DNA from 3 places in the Modestobacter sp. SSW1-42 genome. Region 1 is predicted to be linked to each of the others. Evidence: riboswitches for the same ligand, from Rfam matches in the RefSeq annotation. Region 1 holds a riboswitch; each other region holds the start of a gene.
What was found. A riboswitch is a leader RNA that binds a small molecule or an ion and turns the genes downstream of it on or off. The one in region 1 is predicted to bind thiamine pyrophosphate.
Positions count from the first base shown of each region.

Region 2: another riboswitch for thiamine pyrophosphate. It lies ahead of ACGBYP_RS20370 (ECF transporter S component); the one in region 1 lies ahead of thiM (hydroxyethylthiazole kinase).
Region 3: another riboswitch for thiamine pyrophosphate. It lies ahead of ACGBYP_RS18350 (alcohol dehydrogenase catalytic domain-containing protein); the one in region 1 lies ahead of thiM (hydroxyethylthiazole kinase).

Region 1 is NZ_JBISCA010000006.1:96,147-101,004, reverse strand. It holds gene thiD (bifunctional hydroxymethylpyrimidine kinase/phosphomethylpyrimidine kinase) at 1-701, opposite strand, end outside; gene thiE (thiamine phosphate synthase) at 698-1,342, opposite strand; gene thiM (hydroxyethylthiazole kinase) at 1,339-2,130, opposite strand; TPP riboswitch at 2,123-2,216, opposite strand; gene ACGBYP_RS19700 (LamG-like jellyroll fold domain-containing protein) at 2,491-3,888, shown strand; gene ACGBYP_RS19695 (NfeD family protein) at 3,996-4,556, shown strand; gene ACGBYP_RS19690 (flotillin family protein) at 4,553-4,858, shown strand, end outside.
Region 2 is NZ_JBISCA010000006.1:233,667-238,524, forward strand. It holds gene ACGBYP_RS20360 (energy-coupling factor transporter transmembrane component T family protein) at 1-197, opposite strand, end outside; gene ACGBYP_RS20365 (ABC transporter ATP-binding protein) at 194-1,579, opposite strand; gene ACGBYP_RS20370 (ECF transporter S component) at 1,614-2,222, opposite strand; TPP riboswitch at 2,221-2,323, opposite strand; gene ACGBYP_RS20375 (SDR family NAD(P)-dependent oxidoreductase) at 2,424-3,203, opposite strand; gene ACGBYP_RS20380 (hypothetical protein) at 3,228-3,722, shown strand; gene ACGBYP_RS20385 (dihydrofolate reductase family protein) at 3,787-4,338, opposite strand; gene ACGBYP_RS20390 (ABC transporter substrate-binding protein) at 4,577-4,858, shown strand, end outside.
Region 3 is NZ_JBISCA010000005.1:211,788-216,645, reverse strand. It holds gene ACGBYP_RS18355 (MFS transporter) at 1-1,078, opposite strand, end outside; gene ACGBYP_RS18350 (alcohol dehydrogenase catalytic domain-containing protein) at 1,111-2,121, opposite strand; TPP riboswitch at 2,112-2,221, opposite strand; gene ACGBYP_RS18345 (hypothetical protein) at 2,226-2,429, opposite strand; gene ACGBYP_RS18340 (DUF222 domain-containing protein) at 2,610-3,824, shown strand; gene ACGBYP_RS18335 (DUF6518 family protein) at 3,882-4,532, opposite strand; gene ACGBYP_RS18330 (amidohydrolase family protein) at 4,717-4,858, opposite strand, start outside.

The DNA.
Region 1 (4,858 bases):
TCGGGCTCCCGGCCGGCCAGCCGGTCGTGCGCGGCGAGCGCAGCCAGCGCCGAGGACAGCGTGCAGCCGGTGCCGTGGGTCGAGGTCGTGTCGACCCGCGGGCGCCGGGTCTCCAGCACCCCGCCGGCGGTCACCAGGACGTCGACGCTGGACTCCCCGCCGAGGTGGCCGCCCTTGAGAAGCACCGCCGCCGGCCCGAGGGCCAGCAGCGCGGTGGCCTGCGGCGCCAGCTCCTCGACCGAGGTGGCCGGCGCGACGTCCAGCAGCGCGGCGGCCTCGGGCACGTTGGGGGTCAGCAGGTCGGTGACCGGCAGCAGGTCGGTGCGGACGGCGTCCACGGCCTCGGCCGAGATGAGCCGGTCGCCGCTGGTGGCGACCATGACCGGGTCGCAGACCACCGGGCCGCCGGGCCGGCCGGCCAGCACCCGGGCGACCTCGCGGACGACGTCGGCGGTGCCCAGCATGCCCAGCTTGGTGGCGTGCACGCGGACGTCGGCGAACAGCGTCTGCAGCTGCAGCGCCACGAAGTCGGCCGGGACGCCGTGCACCCCGGTGACCCCGCGGGTGTTCTGCGCGGTGAGCGCGGTGAGCACCGCGGTGCCGTAGGCGCCCAGCGCGCTGAAGGTCTTCAGGTCGGCCTGGACGCCGGCGCCCCCGCTCGGGTCGCTGCCGGCGACGGTCAGCGCGACGGCCGCGCTCATCGGGCGGTCTCCTTCCGCAGCAGCCGGGCGGCCTCGGCCGGGTCGGCGGCGGCGCAGATGTCGGAGACCACGCAGATGCCGTCGACCCCGGTCACCAGCGCGGCGTTGTCGGCGTGGATGCCCCCGATCGCCACCGTGACCAGGCCCGCGGCCCGGGCACGGTCGGCCAGTGCGCGGACGCCGGCGGGCTCGAGCGACCCCCCGGCGTCGGGCTTGGTGGGCGTGGACCACACCGGGCCGATGCCGACCAGGTCGACGGTTCCGTCGGGCAGCGCCAGGACCGCGTCGAGCTCGGCGTCGCTGCCGGTGGAGACCCCGACCAGCGCGTCAGGCCCCAGCAGTGCCCGGACCTCGTCGGCGGGCAGGTCGTCCTGGCCCACGTGCACGCCGTCGGCGCCGGCGACCAGCGTCACGTCGACCGCGTCGTTGACGAACAGCGGCACGTGCGGCGTCGCCTCCAGCACCGCCTGCACCGCGCGCGTCAGCGCCAGCAGCTCGCGCCGGCTCGCGGTCTTGTCCCGCACCTGGACGGCGGTCACCCCACCGGCGACGGCCTCGGCGACCACCTCCGGCACCGACCGGGGCGCGCAGAGCAGGGTGTCGGTGACCAGGTACAGCGCCGGGTCGAACCGCCGGGTCACCAGCTCACCTGCGCCCGGGCCAGCGCGTCGCCGTCCACCGCGTCGAGGGCGTCCAGCCACAGGGCGGCGAAGGTCCCGGGGCCGGCCGCGGTCGCGGCGGCGGCCTCGGCGGCCAGCGCCACGTGGGCGTGCGCGGCGACGGCGCCGGTCAGCGCGTCGCCGGCGGCGGCCACGTAGGCGGCGACCAGCCCACCGAGGGCGCAGCCGGCGCCGGTGGTGCGGGTGAGCAGCACCGATCCCCCACCGACCCGGACCACCCGGTGCCCGTCGGTGAGGACGTCGACCGGCCCGCTGACCGCGACGACCGCACCGGTGCGCCGGGCCAGCTCGCCGGCGGCGTCCAGGGCGTCCTCGGGGCCGTTGACGCTCTCCACGCCGCGGCCGCCCTTCCCGGCGCCGGCCAGCGCCAGCACCTCCGAGGCGTTGCCGCGGACGACGGCGGGCGCGAGCCCGACCAGGTCGGCGGCGAGCTCGGTGCGGAAGGTCAGCCCGCCGACGGCGACCGGATCGAGCACCCAGGGGGTGCCCGCGTCCCCGGCGGCGCGGGCGGCGATCCGCATGGCCTCGGCGGTGCGCTGCTGCACGGTGCCCACGTTGACCAGCACCGCGGAGGCGACCGCGGCGAACTCGCCGGCCTCGACGGGCTCGTCGACCATCGCCGGCGCCGCGCCCACGGCCAGCAGCGCGTTGGCGGTGATCGTCTGGACGACGGTGTTGGTGAGGCAGTGCACGAGCGGTGCGGTGTCGCGCAGCGCCGCGTTGGCAGCGCGCAGAGAGGTGGCGTCCACGCCGTGACATCCCTTCGCCAGCGGGAGCTGGAGCAGGTTCGACGGGTGTGATCTCAGTCCCGGTCGGGACACCCCGTGTCGGCTGGCGACGCTAACACCACGGTCGCGACCGGCCGCACCGCCGGTGCACCCGGGCCCCGGCCCCACGACACCGGATGGCGCACCGTCGCAACTGCCCGGTTCGGCATCCGGGCCGCCCTATGCTCCGGCGACCGGGACGTCCCACCGCCGGCCGGTCGACCGGAGACCCCGGACGGCCTCGGTTCGTCCGCACCGCCGGTGCCGACCGCCTGCTGCGTCGCAGGCCCCGCCGTCCGGGGTGACGCCCGCCCGAGAGCCCCCGTCAGAGAGCCCGACCACGTGACCGCATCCCGCTCCACCGCTGCGCCCCCGGCCCGCGTCGGCCTGCGCAGCACCGGCGCGGCCCTCGTCGTCAGTGCGCTGGCCCGCACCGTCCTCGGCGTCCTCCTGCTGCTGGTGCTCGTCGCCGTGCTCCCCGCCGTGGTGGGCTGGCGGTCCACGCTGGTCACCTCGGGGTCCATGGCGCCGCAGGTGCAGCCCGGTGACGTGACGGTGGTCCGCCCCGTGGACACCGCCGACCTCGAGCCCGGTCAGGTGCTGCTCGTCGACGCTCCGGGCTCCCCCGGCAGCCTGCTGCTGCACCGGCTGGAGTCGGTCGAGGAGGACGGGCTCCGCCTCCGGGGTGACGCCAACCCCACCGCCGACAGCGCGCTGGTCGACCCGGCGAGCGTGCACGGCGTCGGGACCCTGCGGCTGCCGAGCCTGGGCCTGCCCGCCCTCTGGGCCTCCCAGCAGCGCTGGCTCCCGCTGTCCGCCGTGGTGGTGGGGCTGGCCGCCGTCACCGGCCTGGCGCTGCTGCACCGCTCACCGACCGCCGACCGTGCGCGTCCGGTGTCGGGACGGCGCGGTCGCTGGGCGTGCGCGGGAGCTGCCGTGCTCGGCGTGGCCGTCCTGCTCCCGGGCACCGCCACGGCGGCCTTCAGCGCCACCACCGGCAACGGACCGGTCTCGTTCCGCTCCGCGGTCTACTACAGCTGCGCCTCGGCGGCGGCGGGTGCGGGTGCGGCGCAGTACCTGGACCTGCAGGAGACCAGCGGCACCGTGGCCCGCAACCGGGGCTCCTTCTCCGGGGACGGCAGCTACGTCGGCGGGGTGACGTACAACGTCCCCGGGCCGGCGTGCCACAGCGCCGCGCGGGCGGTCCGGCTGGACGGCACGTCCGGCCTCGTCCAGTCCTCGGTCGGCGTCACCCTCCAGGCCGGGACGTCGTTCACCACGCAGCTGTGGTTCGCGACCACGACCGCGCGGGGTGGGCACCTGATCGGGTTCGGCAACGGGACCAACGGCGCCACGTCGAGCGCCCGGGACCGGATGGTCTACATGACCAACAGCGGTCAGCTGCGGTTCGGTGTCTACGACGGGACGCCCAAGACCGTCCTGTCGCCGGCGCGCTACAACGACGGCAGTTGGCACCTGCTCACCGCCACCTTCGAGGCGGGCACCGGGCCCGGCGCCGGGCTGCGGCTGTTCGTGGACGGCGCGCTGGTCGCCGAGGACCCCGCCGCCACCGCGGCGCAGCCGGGCACCGGCTACTTCCGGGCCGGGTACGACGACCTCGCGGGGTGGCCGGACGTCCCGACGAGCAACTGGTTCGCCGGCTCCATCGCCCACATGAGCGTCTACGCGACCAGGCTGCTGCGCGCCGAGGTGGCCGACCAGTACGCCGCCGTCGGCTGAGAGATCGGGACGGCAGCGTCCGAAAAGGGTGCTCGCCGGGGTGAGACGACTTGATCATGATGCGCTGACCTGCGACTCTGGCCGCCAGAGACCCAGGGGGAGGGCGCATGGACCCGGTTGCCGTGGCCTTCCTCGCCGTCGGCGGACTGGGCCTGCTCGTGCTCGTCGTCTCCCTGCTCGCCGGGGAGCTCGGCGACCTCGGGCACGCCGACGCCGACGGCCCGTTCTCCGTCCCGGCGATCGCCGCGTTCCTCGGCGGCATCGGGTTCGGCGGCGCCGCGGCGTCCGCGCTGCTGCCCGAGCTGCCCGGGCCGGCCACCGTGCTGCTGGCGCTGGTGGCCGGTCTGGTGGTGGCCCTGCCGCTGGCGGCCGGCGCCGTCCGGCTCTCCGCCGCGCTGCGCGACATGCCCACCGAGCCCACGCTCACCGCTGCCCGGCTGCTCGGGGCCCAGGGCGTCGTCATCAGCCGGGTTCCCCCTGGCGGGTTCGGCGAGGTGCGGCTGGCCGTGGCGGGGCAGCAGCTGAAGTACCACGCCCGCAGCGACGTCCCGCTGCCCGCGGGCACGCCCGTCTACGTCGTCGACGTCCCCACGGAGACCTCCGTGCACGTCGTCTCCACCGCTCCGGAGACGACCGTCCCACTCCCAGACACCGGAGGAACCCCGTGACCCTGCTCATCGCCATCGGCGGCATCGCGCTGCTCGTGCTGCTGCTCGTCCTGCTGGTGCTCTCCCGGATCAAGGTCGCCGGGCCCAACCAGGCCTTCCTGGTCACCGGCCGGCAGGGCCGCTCGGTCACCAGCACCGACGGCGCGGTCAGCCGCGACATGTCCGGGCAGAAGGTCGTGATGGGCGCCAGCGTCTTCGTGCTCCCGGTGGTGCAGAAGCTGCACTCGATCGACCTGTCCAGCCGCCGCATCCCGGTCGGCATCCGCGGCGCGGTGAGCCTGCAGGGCGTCAAGTGCGACCTC
Region 2 (4,858 bases), 140 kb from region 1:
AGCACGTCGCCCGGGCGGGTCAGCCCGGCGGCCGGCAGCAGCGCGAGCTCCGCGGCCAGCAGCACCGCCGGGGTGACCAGGTCGCCGCTGACCAGCAGGACGACGGTGACGACGACGATCGCCGACAGCTGGGCGACCGGGTTGACCGCCGACAGCGGGACCGGGCGGGCCGGGCCGAGCGCCAGGGGCAGGCTCACGCGGCCACCGCCTGGCCCAGCGCCAGCACGTCGTCGGCGAGCGCGGTGACCACGTCGGCGTCGTGGGTGACCAGGCACAGCGCCCGGTCGCCGTCCTGCTGCTCGGCCAGCAGCGCGACCAGCTCGGCCCAGGTCTCGCGGTCCTGGCCGAAGGTGGGTTCGTCGAGCACCAGCACCCGCGGGGCGGTGGCCAGTGCGGTCGCCACCGACAGTCGCCGCTGCTGGCCGCCGGAGAGGGTGAACGGGTTGGCCTCGGCGAGCGCGGCCAGCCCGAGCCGCTCCATCAGCTCCTCGGCCCGCGCGGTGTCGCCGGCGCCCAGGGACAGCTCGTCGCGCACCCGGCCGGTGAGGAACTGGTGCTCGGGCTGCTGGAACACCGTGCCGATCCGCTGCACCAGCTCACCGGCCCGCCACCGGTGCGGCGGGCGCTCCAGACGGCGCAGCCCCGCGGTGAGCGCCGGTCCCGCGGTGACCCGGCCGGTGGTGGGCGCCCGCAGCCCGGCCAGCAGCAGCGCCAGCGTCGACTTGCCGGTGCCGTTCGGGCCGGTGACGGCCAGCGTCCGGCCCGCGCGCAGGACGACGTCGATGGGCCGCAGCCCGGGGACGTCGCTGCCGCGGTGGGTGTACCCGGCGGCCTCGGTGGCCAGCAGCTGCTCGCCGGGGGAGTGCTGCCGCCGCGCCGGCAGTCGCGGGGGCGCGGGCCGCCAGCCGGCCCCGTGCTCGACGGTGCCGCCGCCGGGCAGCAGCTCGACCACCCGGTCGACCAGCGGCAGCCACGATTCCACGTCGTGGTCGACCACCACCAGGGTGGCGTCCCGGGCGCCGACCGCGCGGAGCACCGCGGCGCGCACCTGGGCGGCGCCGTCGGGGTCGAGCTGGGCGGTCGGCTCGTCGAGCAGCAGCAGCCCCGGGCGGGTGGCCAGCGCACCGGCCAGCACCAGTCGCTGCTTCTGCCCGCCGGACAGCGCGGCGGTCGCCCGGTCGCGGCCGAGGTCGAAGCCCACGGCGTCCAGGGCCGCGTCGACCGCCGGCCAGATCAGCGCCGGCGCGGTGCCGGTGTTCTCCAGCCCGAAGGCCACGTCGTCCCCGGCCCGGGTCATCACCAGCTGGGAGTCCGGGTCCTGGAAGACCATGCCGACCCGCTGCCGCCGCCGGTCCGGCACGGCGCCGTCGACGGTCAGCTCACCCGCGGGGTCGCCGGCTTCCGGGTCCAGCAGGCCACCGAGGGCCCGCAGCAAGGTCGACTTCCCGGAGCCGGAGGCCCCGGTGAGCAGCACGCGCTCACCGGGGGCCACCGTCAGGTCGACGTCCTGCACCGCCCAGGCCCGGCGGGTGGCGTGCCGGAAGCCCCAGCCGGCCAGCCGCACTGCGACCGGGGTCACCGGGCCGGCCTCGCCTGGGGGGCGAGGTCCTCCTTCACACGCGGGTGCGGCCGGCGGTGAACGAGGACAGCGCGCCGCTGGCGCGCAGTGCGCGGGTCAGCGCCATGCCGCCGACGCCGGCGATCACCACGGTGCTGCTGACGACCAGGAGCAGGTAGACGGTCTTCCAGGCCGCCGTCCAGTCCGGGTAGTAGTAGCCGAAGTCCAGGAAGGTGGCGGCCAGCCCGGCCAGCGCCGCGGCCAGCAGCGCCTGCAGCCAGCCGAAGCGGCGGTAGCGGAACGCGGCGAAGCCCAGCTCGGCGGCCAGGCCCTGCAGCAGGCCGTAGAGGACGACGGTGCTGCCGAAGTGCGAGCCCAACAGCGCCTCGACGACGGCGCCGATCAGCTCGGCGAACACCGCGGCGCCCGGCTTGCGGACGACGAGCGGCGCGACCACCGCGGGCAGCAGGAAGACGCCGTAGAGCACCGCCTGGGCGGGCGGGAAGCCGGCGAAGGCGGGTCCCGTGGCCGAGAAGACCAGGGCCCACAGCCAGAAGACGAGGCCGAAGGCGACGCCCAGCACGGCGGTGACGATGATGTCGACGGTGCGCCAGGACGTCGTCCCGGGGGCAGCGTCGATCGGTCGGACGGCCTTCTCGGCCATGGTGCTCCTCCAGACTCCCTGCGCCGGCATGACCCGGATCAGGTTCGAGGGTCTGCGGTTGCCCGCACTCTCAGCGCCGAGGCGCTCCCCTGTCGTGTGTGTGGCAGGAGCCTAGACCGCCGCCGCCCGACCGCGCGGGTCGAGCCACCGCGCCGACCGGTGCGCCGCCGCGGGACCCGGCCCACCGGTCGGCAGGGTGGCTCAGCCCTGCCGGCGCTCCGGCCCGCCGTGCAGCCCGCGGCGGGCCATCGACGCGGTCAGCGCCGTCCAGGCCCGGACCGGCAGCACCCGGACCAACTTCATCAGCACGGCCATCGGCAGCGGGAAGACGATCTCGGCCCGGTCGCGGGCGATGCCGTCGGCGATGGTGCGCGCGGCGACCTCGGCGGGGACCTTGAACGGCATCGGGAAGCGGTTGCGGTCGGTCATCCGGGTGGTCACGAACCCGGGGTTGACCGTCTGGACGACGACCCCGCGCGGCGCCAGCGAGCCGCGCAGGCTCTCCAGCAGGTTGATCAGCGCTGCCTTGCCCGCGCTGTAGGCCTCCGAGCCGGGCATCCCGCGGTACCCGGCGACCGAGGCGACGCCGACGATGCGCCCGGCGCCGGCGCCGAGCATCTGCGGGACGACGGCCTCCATCGTGTGCACCGCGCCCATCACGTTGACCTGCAGGTGGTCGCTGAAGAGCTGGGAGTCCCACGGTTCCACGTGGAACGACGACCACGTGCCGGCGTTGAGGACGGCGACGTCCAGTCCGCCCAGCGCCTCGCGCACCGCCTGCCCGGCGGCGACGGTGGCGGCCCGGTCGGTGACGTCGACCGGGACGACGGCCATCCGGCCCGCCGCCACCTCGGTGAGCTGGTCGACGCTGCGGGCGCTGATCGCCACCCGGGCACCGCGATCGGCCAGCTCGCGGGCCAGGGCGGCGCCGATGCCGGTCGAGGCGCCGGTGACCCAGATGCGTGCTCCGTCGAGCTCCATGGCCCCAGCGTGGAGGATGGGGCCGTGGCAGCGCGCAAGGGGTCGGGGAAGAGGGCGGCACCGACCGGTCAGGTGGGCCGCGGCGAGTTCGTCGTCTACCCCGGCGGCCCGACGGCGATCTACGACCTGCTCGAGCGGCTGTCCGCGGCCGCCGGCGACGCCCCCGAGTACGGCACCCCCGGCATCAGCCTGGACCGGAAGCGGCTGACCGTGCGCTGGTTCGGCGAGCCGCCGGCCGCGGTGCGCCGCGTGCTCGACGGGGCGCAGGGCTTCGAGCTGACCCTCGCGCCGACCGAGTTCCGCCCCGCCGACCTGCGCGCCGAGGCCGAGCGGCTGCTGGCCGAGCACCCCGGGCTGGTCACCAGCGCCCGCGACCGCCCCGAGGGCGACGGCCTCGAGGTGCTGGTCGCGCCGCCCGCCGCCGAGGCCGCCGGCAGCGCAGACGCCGCGCTCGAGCAGGCCGGCGTCCGGGCGGTGTTCCCGCTGTTCGCCGAGCCCGGCGAGGCCCTCCCGGACTGACGCCTGCGGTCGTCCCCTCCCGGGGCCGAAGTCGCGACTTCGGCCCCGGGAGGGGACCGAGGGGTCAGGCAGCGGGGCCGTAGGTCAGGTGGGCGACGCCGTTGCTCAGGGCCTCGGCGCCGCGCAGCGACAGCGTCTGCGCCGTCCCCTCGGGGAAGAGCTTGATGCCGGTGCCCACCGCGACCGGGTAGACGTAGAGGTGCAGCTCGTCGACCAGGCCGTCGGCCAGCAGCGCCCGCACCAGGGTGGCGCTGCCGCTGACGTAGAGGTCGCCGTCGACCTCGTCCTTGAGCGCCCGGACCCGGTCGGCGGCGTAGCCGCCCAGCACGGTCGAGTTGCGCCACACCGACTCGGCGTCGGTGAGGGTGGAGCTGACCACGTACTTGGTGGTGTCGTTGAAGAAGGGCGCGCCCTCGTCGTCCTCGACGGTGCGGGTCGACCAGGCCGGCGCGAACATCTCGAAGGTGGTGCGGCCCAGCAGGATGCCGGCCGACGACCCGGTCAGCTCGCCGATCGAGGACGACAGGTCGTCGGGGAAGCCGTAGTCGACCGTCCACATCGGGACGTCGACCACGCCGTCGACGGTGGTGAACTCGTGGACCTTGATGGCACCCATGTGCGTGGCTCCTCAGCGTCAGGACCGGCCGGCGCCGGTCTCGTCACCCGTCCAGACGGCGGACGGCGCAGTTTCTCATCTGTCGCCGTGCGATCGGGCGGTCCGGCGGGCGCTCGGGGCCGCGGGCGACGTGCGTTAGGTTAGGCAACACTTACCCAACAGCGGCGTGCGCCGAACCCGACCCGCCGGAGATCCGCCGGGTGGCCCGCGCGCGCACCGAGGACAGGAGCACGGCAGCATGAGGACGCCCATCGGCCGGATCGGGCTCGTGGCCACCGCCGTGGTCTCGGTCTGCGCGCTGACCGCCTGTGGAGCCTCCGAGCCGGTGCTCGAGCCCAGCGCCGCCGAGGCCGGCGAGGGCGGCACCACCTACCCGCTGGTGATCGACAACTGCGGCCAGCAGCTGACCGTGGAGGCGCCACCGCAGCGCGTGGTCTCCCTCGACCAGGGCGTCACGGAGATCCTGCTGTCCCTGGACCTGGGCGACCGGGTCGTGGGCACCGCGTCCTGGACCGACCCG
Region 3 (4,858 bases), on a different contig from region 1:
CCGCCTTGCCGCCCTTGGCCGGGCTCACGTCGCCGACGATCGCGGCGGGCACGCTGGCCAGGAACGAGGCGCCCAGCCCGAAGGTGGCCATCGCCAGCAGGAAGACGCCCGTGGCCGGCGGCAGCACCAGGACGGCGATCGACGTGGTCGCGAGCCCGGTGCCCACCAGCAGCGAGGGCCGGCGTCCCCAGGTGTCCGACAGCCGCCCGGCGCGCAGCAGCCCGAGGGCCTGGGCCACCGACCCGGCGAGCAGGCCTGCGCCGGCCCAGGCGACGGTCTTGCCCAGCTCCTCGGTCACGTAGAGCGGCACCAGGGAGTTGCGCACCCCGAACAGCACCCACCCGACGCCGAGGTTGGCCACGAGCGCGGCCAGGTAGGCCCGCGAGCGCAGCGCCGCGCGCAGCCCACCGCCGTCCGTGCCGGGTGGGGGCACCGCGGCGGTGGAGGGCTCGCCGCCCCCGCCCTGGTCGACGGCGGGCGTGACCGGCGGGTCGGCCGGCGGCAGCGCCGCCGGGCGCAGCAGCACCAGCGCGACGCTGCCGGCGACGAGCAGGAACGCGGCGTAGACGAAGAACGGCACCCGGGGGGAGATCTCGGCGAGGAAGCCGCCGGCGGCCGGGCCGGCGATGCCGCCGAGGATGAAGCCGCCCTGGTACGTGGCCGCGGCCCGGCCGCGGGAGGCCGCCGGTGAGGTGCGCAGCAGCAGCGACAGCGCGGCCACGGTGAACATCGCGCTGCCGATGCCGCCGGCCGCCCGCAGCGCGACGAACAGCGGGAAGTTGCCGGCCAGCCCCGCCAGCCCGCTGGTCACCGCGACGATCCCGAGCCCGGCGGCGAGCACCACCCGCTCACCGACCCGCTCGACCAGCGCCCCGCCGCCGAACGCCGAGACGAACCGGAAGAAGGCGAACGCGCTGATCGCGAAGCCGACGGCCGTCGTCCCGACGCCGTAGTCGCGGACGAAGAGCGGGATGGCCGGGGCCACGACACCGAAGCCGAGCGCGACGACGAAGGCCACGATCGCCAGGACGCCGACCTCGCGGGGGAGCGGGTCGGCCTTGCTGTTGCGTCGGGCCACGGGGGTCGATGGTTGCACGGCCCCCCGAAGGGTCAGGGGTGCAGGACCAGCCGGCCGGTCACCTCGCCGGCTCGAAGACGGTCGAGCGCATCGTTGACCTGGGACAACGGCATCGTCGCCGCGACCGGCGGGCTCAGCTGGCCGGTGGCGGCCAGCGAGACGGCGGTCTCCAGCTCGGCCAGGGTGTTGCCGACGCTGGCGATCACGCGCTGCTCGGCGACCACCATCCCCAGCGGGCTGACGGTGAGGGGGTCGGCGCTGTAGCCCACGAGCACGAGCCGCCCGCGCCGCCCGAGCACGCTCGTGGCCAGCTCCAGGGTCGCCGTCACCCCGGCCAGCTCGACCACGACGTCCGCGCCCTGCCCGCCCGAGAGCCGGGCCACCGCGTCAGCGGTCTCGCCGGGGGTGACCGCGGCGGTGGCGCCGGAGCGCAGCGCGGCCTCGCGGCGGGCGGCGTCGCGGCTGACCGCTATCACGGTCGCCCCGCGCCGGCGTGCGTCCTGGACGACGGCCAACCCGACGCCGCCGCTGCCCAGCACCACGACCACCTCACCCGGTTCGACCGCAGCCTCGGTGAGCGCGTGCACCGCCGTCGTCCCCGCGCAGCACAGCGGTGCCGCGGCGTCGAAGGACACCGCATCGGGCAGCCGGACCAGGCAGTGCGCCGGGACGACGAGCTGCTCGGCGAACGCGCCGTCGGCGGCGAAGGCCAGGACGCCGCGCGGGGCCAGGCACAGGTTCTGCCGGCCGCGCAGGCACCAGCGGCAGCGGCCGCAGAACAGGTAGTAGTACACGGCCACCCGGTCGCCGGGCGCCCAGCCGGTGACGTCGGCGCCGACCGCGTCGACCACGCCGGCGGCCTCGTGGCCCAGCGTCATCGGCGTCCGGGACGGGGCGTACAGCCCGTCGGTGAAGTGCAGCTCGGTGCCGCAGACGCCGGCGGCGTGCACCCGCACGCGCACCTCGTCCGGGCCGGGGTCGGGCACCGGGACGTCGTCCAGGGCGAGTGGCTGGTGGGCTCCGTGAAAGCGCGCCGCGAGCATCGGGCAGCTCCCTCCGCCGGCATGAACCGGATCAGGTGTGGACGGTCGGCGGGGGACGTCCGCCATCTCAGCCCGCGCCCGGGCTCCCGTGTGCACGGGCGAACCTACCGGGGCTGCTCCAGGGGGTCGACGCGGCGGAGGAAGCCGCGCACCGAGAGGTGGTCGGAGAGCTGGTCGCGGTGCTGGGCGCAGGCGGCCCAGACCTTCTCCCGGTCGGGGGTGTGCAGCTTCGGGTTGTTCCAGATCAGCCGGAAGGCCGCCGGCTCGCGGCAGCCCTTCGCCGAGCAGATCACCGGGTCGGTCGTCACCGGGCGAGTCTGCCGCGCGGTCTGGGACGTCGTACGGCCGGTCGCCGATCGGGTTGACCTGTTGCGCGTCAAGAGGTCTGGCACATCTGTGGATGAGCATGTGACCTGCGGTTTCGCGTTGCTCTGGTCGGTCGTCATGGATAGGATTCGTACACCTGTTCGAACGGCTGAGGGGGTGTCGTGAGCGAGTTGCAGTCGGCTCTCGACGCCCTGGCGACGGATGAGCTGCACGTCTTGTCGGATGGTCAGGTGCTGGACCGGGTGGCCCTGCTGGTGCAGGTGGTGAACCGGGCCAGCGCCGAGCTCACGCGCACGGTGCGGCACGGAGAGGCGACACAGGCCGCGGAGCACGACGGCATCAGGACGATGCGGTCGTGGCTGGTCGGGCGCGCTCGGCTCGCACCAGCGGAGGCGTCGCGGATCGTGCGGTCGGGACGGGTGCTGGAGCACTTCCCGGTGCTGGCGAACGGGTTCGCCGAGGGTGCCGTGAGCGCGGGGCAGGTGGACGTGGTGGCCCACGCGGTCGGCGCGACGGAACGGGCCCGAGCCGAGGAGCAGGGCATCGACCTGGCGCCGTTCGACGAGGCATGGACGACCGTGGCAGCCGAGGCGCCGCATCAGACGCTGGTCGTCGCGGTGCGGGCCTTCGAGGCCGCACTCGATCCCGACGGCGCCGAACCGGACCCGACCGAGGGGCGGCGGTTGTCGATCGCGAAGCACGCTGATGGCAGCGTCACGGGTCGGTTCGACCTGGATGCGGTGGGTGGGGAGAAGGTGCAGGCTGCCCTCGAGTCGATCGTGCAGGCCGACCGCCCGAAGGGCGACACCCGCACCCGGAGCCAGCAGAATGCCGATGCCCTCGTGCAGCTGGCCGACAACCAGCTCGCCGGCGGGAGCCTGCCGGTGCTGCGGACGGTCAAGCCGCACGTCGTGATCACCGTCGACCTGGAGGACCTCGTCGACCCGTCCACCGGCCCGGACGCCGCTCGGACCGGGTTCGGCGCGACGCTGTCGGCGGCGCGGGCCCGCTGGGTGGCGTGTGACGCGACGGTCACCCGGATCGTGCTGGGGCCCGACGGGTTGCCGTTGGACGTGGGTCGCACCCACCGGGTGGTGCCGTCGCACCTGCGCCGGGCGGTGGAGAACCGGGACGGGCACTGCGTGTTCGCCGGGTGCGGGGCGCCGACGCACTGGTGCGACGTCCACCACCTCGTCGAGTGGATCAACGGCGGCGAGACGTCGTTGGATAACTCCGCGCTGCTCTGCGAGCGGCACCACACCAAGGTCCACCACGGGTTCCGGGTCGAGCGCGACGACGGCGCGCCGCCGGGGCACCGCTGGCGCACCTGGAGACCCGACGGCACCGAGATCCTGATCGGCTCCCTCCTGACCTGAACGGCTCGCCGCCTCGTTGGTGCGGCCGGGCGGCCGGGGGAGAGGCGTCCGCCTGGGTCAGAGGGAGCCGGTGATCAGCAGCTGCTCGAGGAGGTCGGGAGCCGAGACGAGCACCCAGCCGGCGGCTGCCGCCGGCACCGTCCAGAGGGCGACCTCGGCGAGCTGCCGCGGCGAGCGGACGGCGACCGCCAGCACCGCGACGGCGGCCAGCACGGCGAAGCCGACCACCACGACGGCGTCCGCCGGGTAGTTCGAGCTGCGGCGGTAGGCGTCGGCGAGCAGCAGTCCCAGCGCCGCGGCGGTCGAGGCGGCGCCGGCGTGCCCTGGGCGGCCGATCCGGCGGAACGCCCAGCCGAGCAGCGAGCCGGCGACCACCGACAGCACCAGCCACTGGACGAGCTCGCCGAGGTCCACCGCGTACGGCTGCCCGGGGTACTCGATCCCGTACATGACGTCCTTGCCGACGTAGAACGCCACGACTGCGGTTGCCAGCGCCAGCACCGACCGCAGCACCGCCTCGCGCACCGGGCGCCGGGCGCTGAGCAGCGCCAGCAGCGCGATCCACAGCCCGAAGCTGTGCGCCAGCGGCCGGAACGCCTCGCCGTAGTACGCCCAGGCGGCGAACCCGCCGGTGACCAGCCCGCCGGCGACCGCCAGCACGGGGCCGGCCGCCGCACGCGTGCCGGGGGAGACGGTCAGCTGCGTCATCGGTGCACCTCCGCTCGAGCGTGCGGGCGAGCGTGGCAGGTCCGGGGCCGACGACGGCGGCGGCGCGCGCGGGAAACCGGTACGGGATCGTCCCGTCAGCTGGCCAGGGTGCCGCCGTGAACAGCACCGAGCCGGCGAGCCAGGTGCGGCGCAAGGCCGTCTGCCCCGCCGAGCGGGAGGCCGGTCAGCCGGCGACCACCCGGCCGCGGCTGACGACCGTCGCCAGCGTCTCCTCCGGCCGCGACAGCACCCGTACGTCGACCGAGGGGTCGGTGCGGCAGAGCAGGACGTCGGCGGCCGCCCCCGGCGCCAGCACGCCCAGCCGG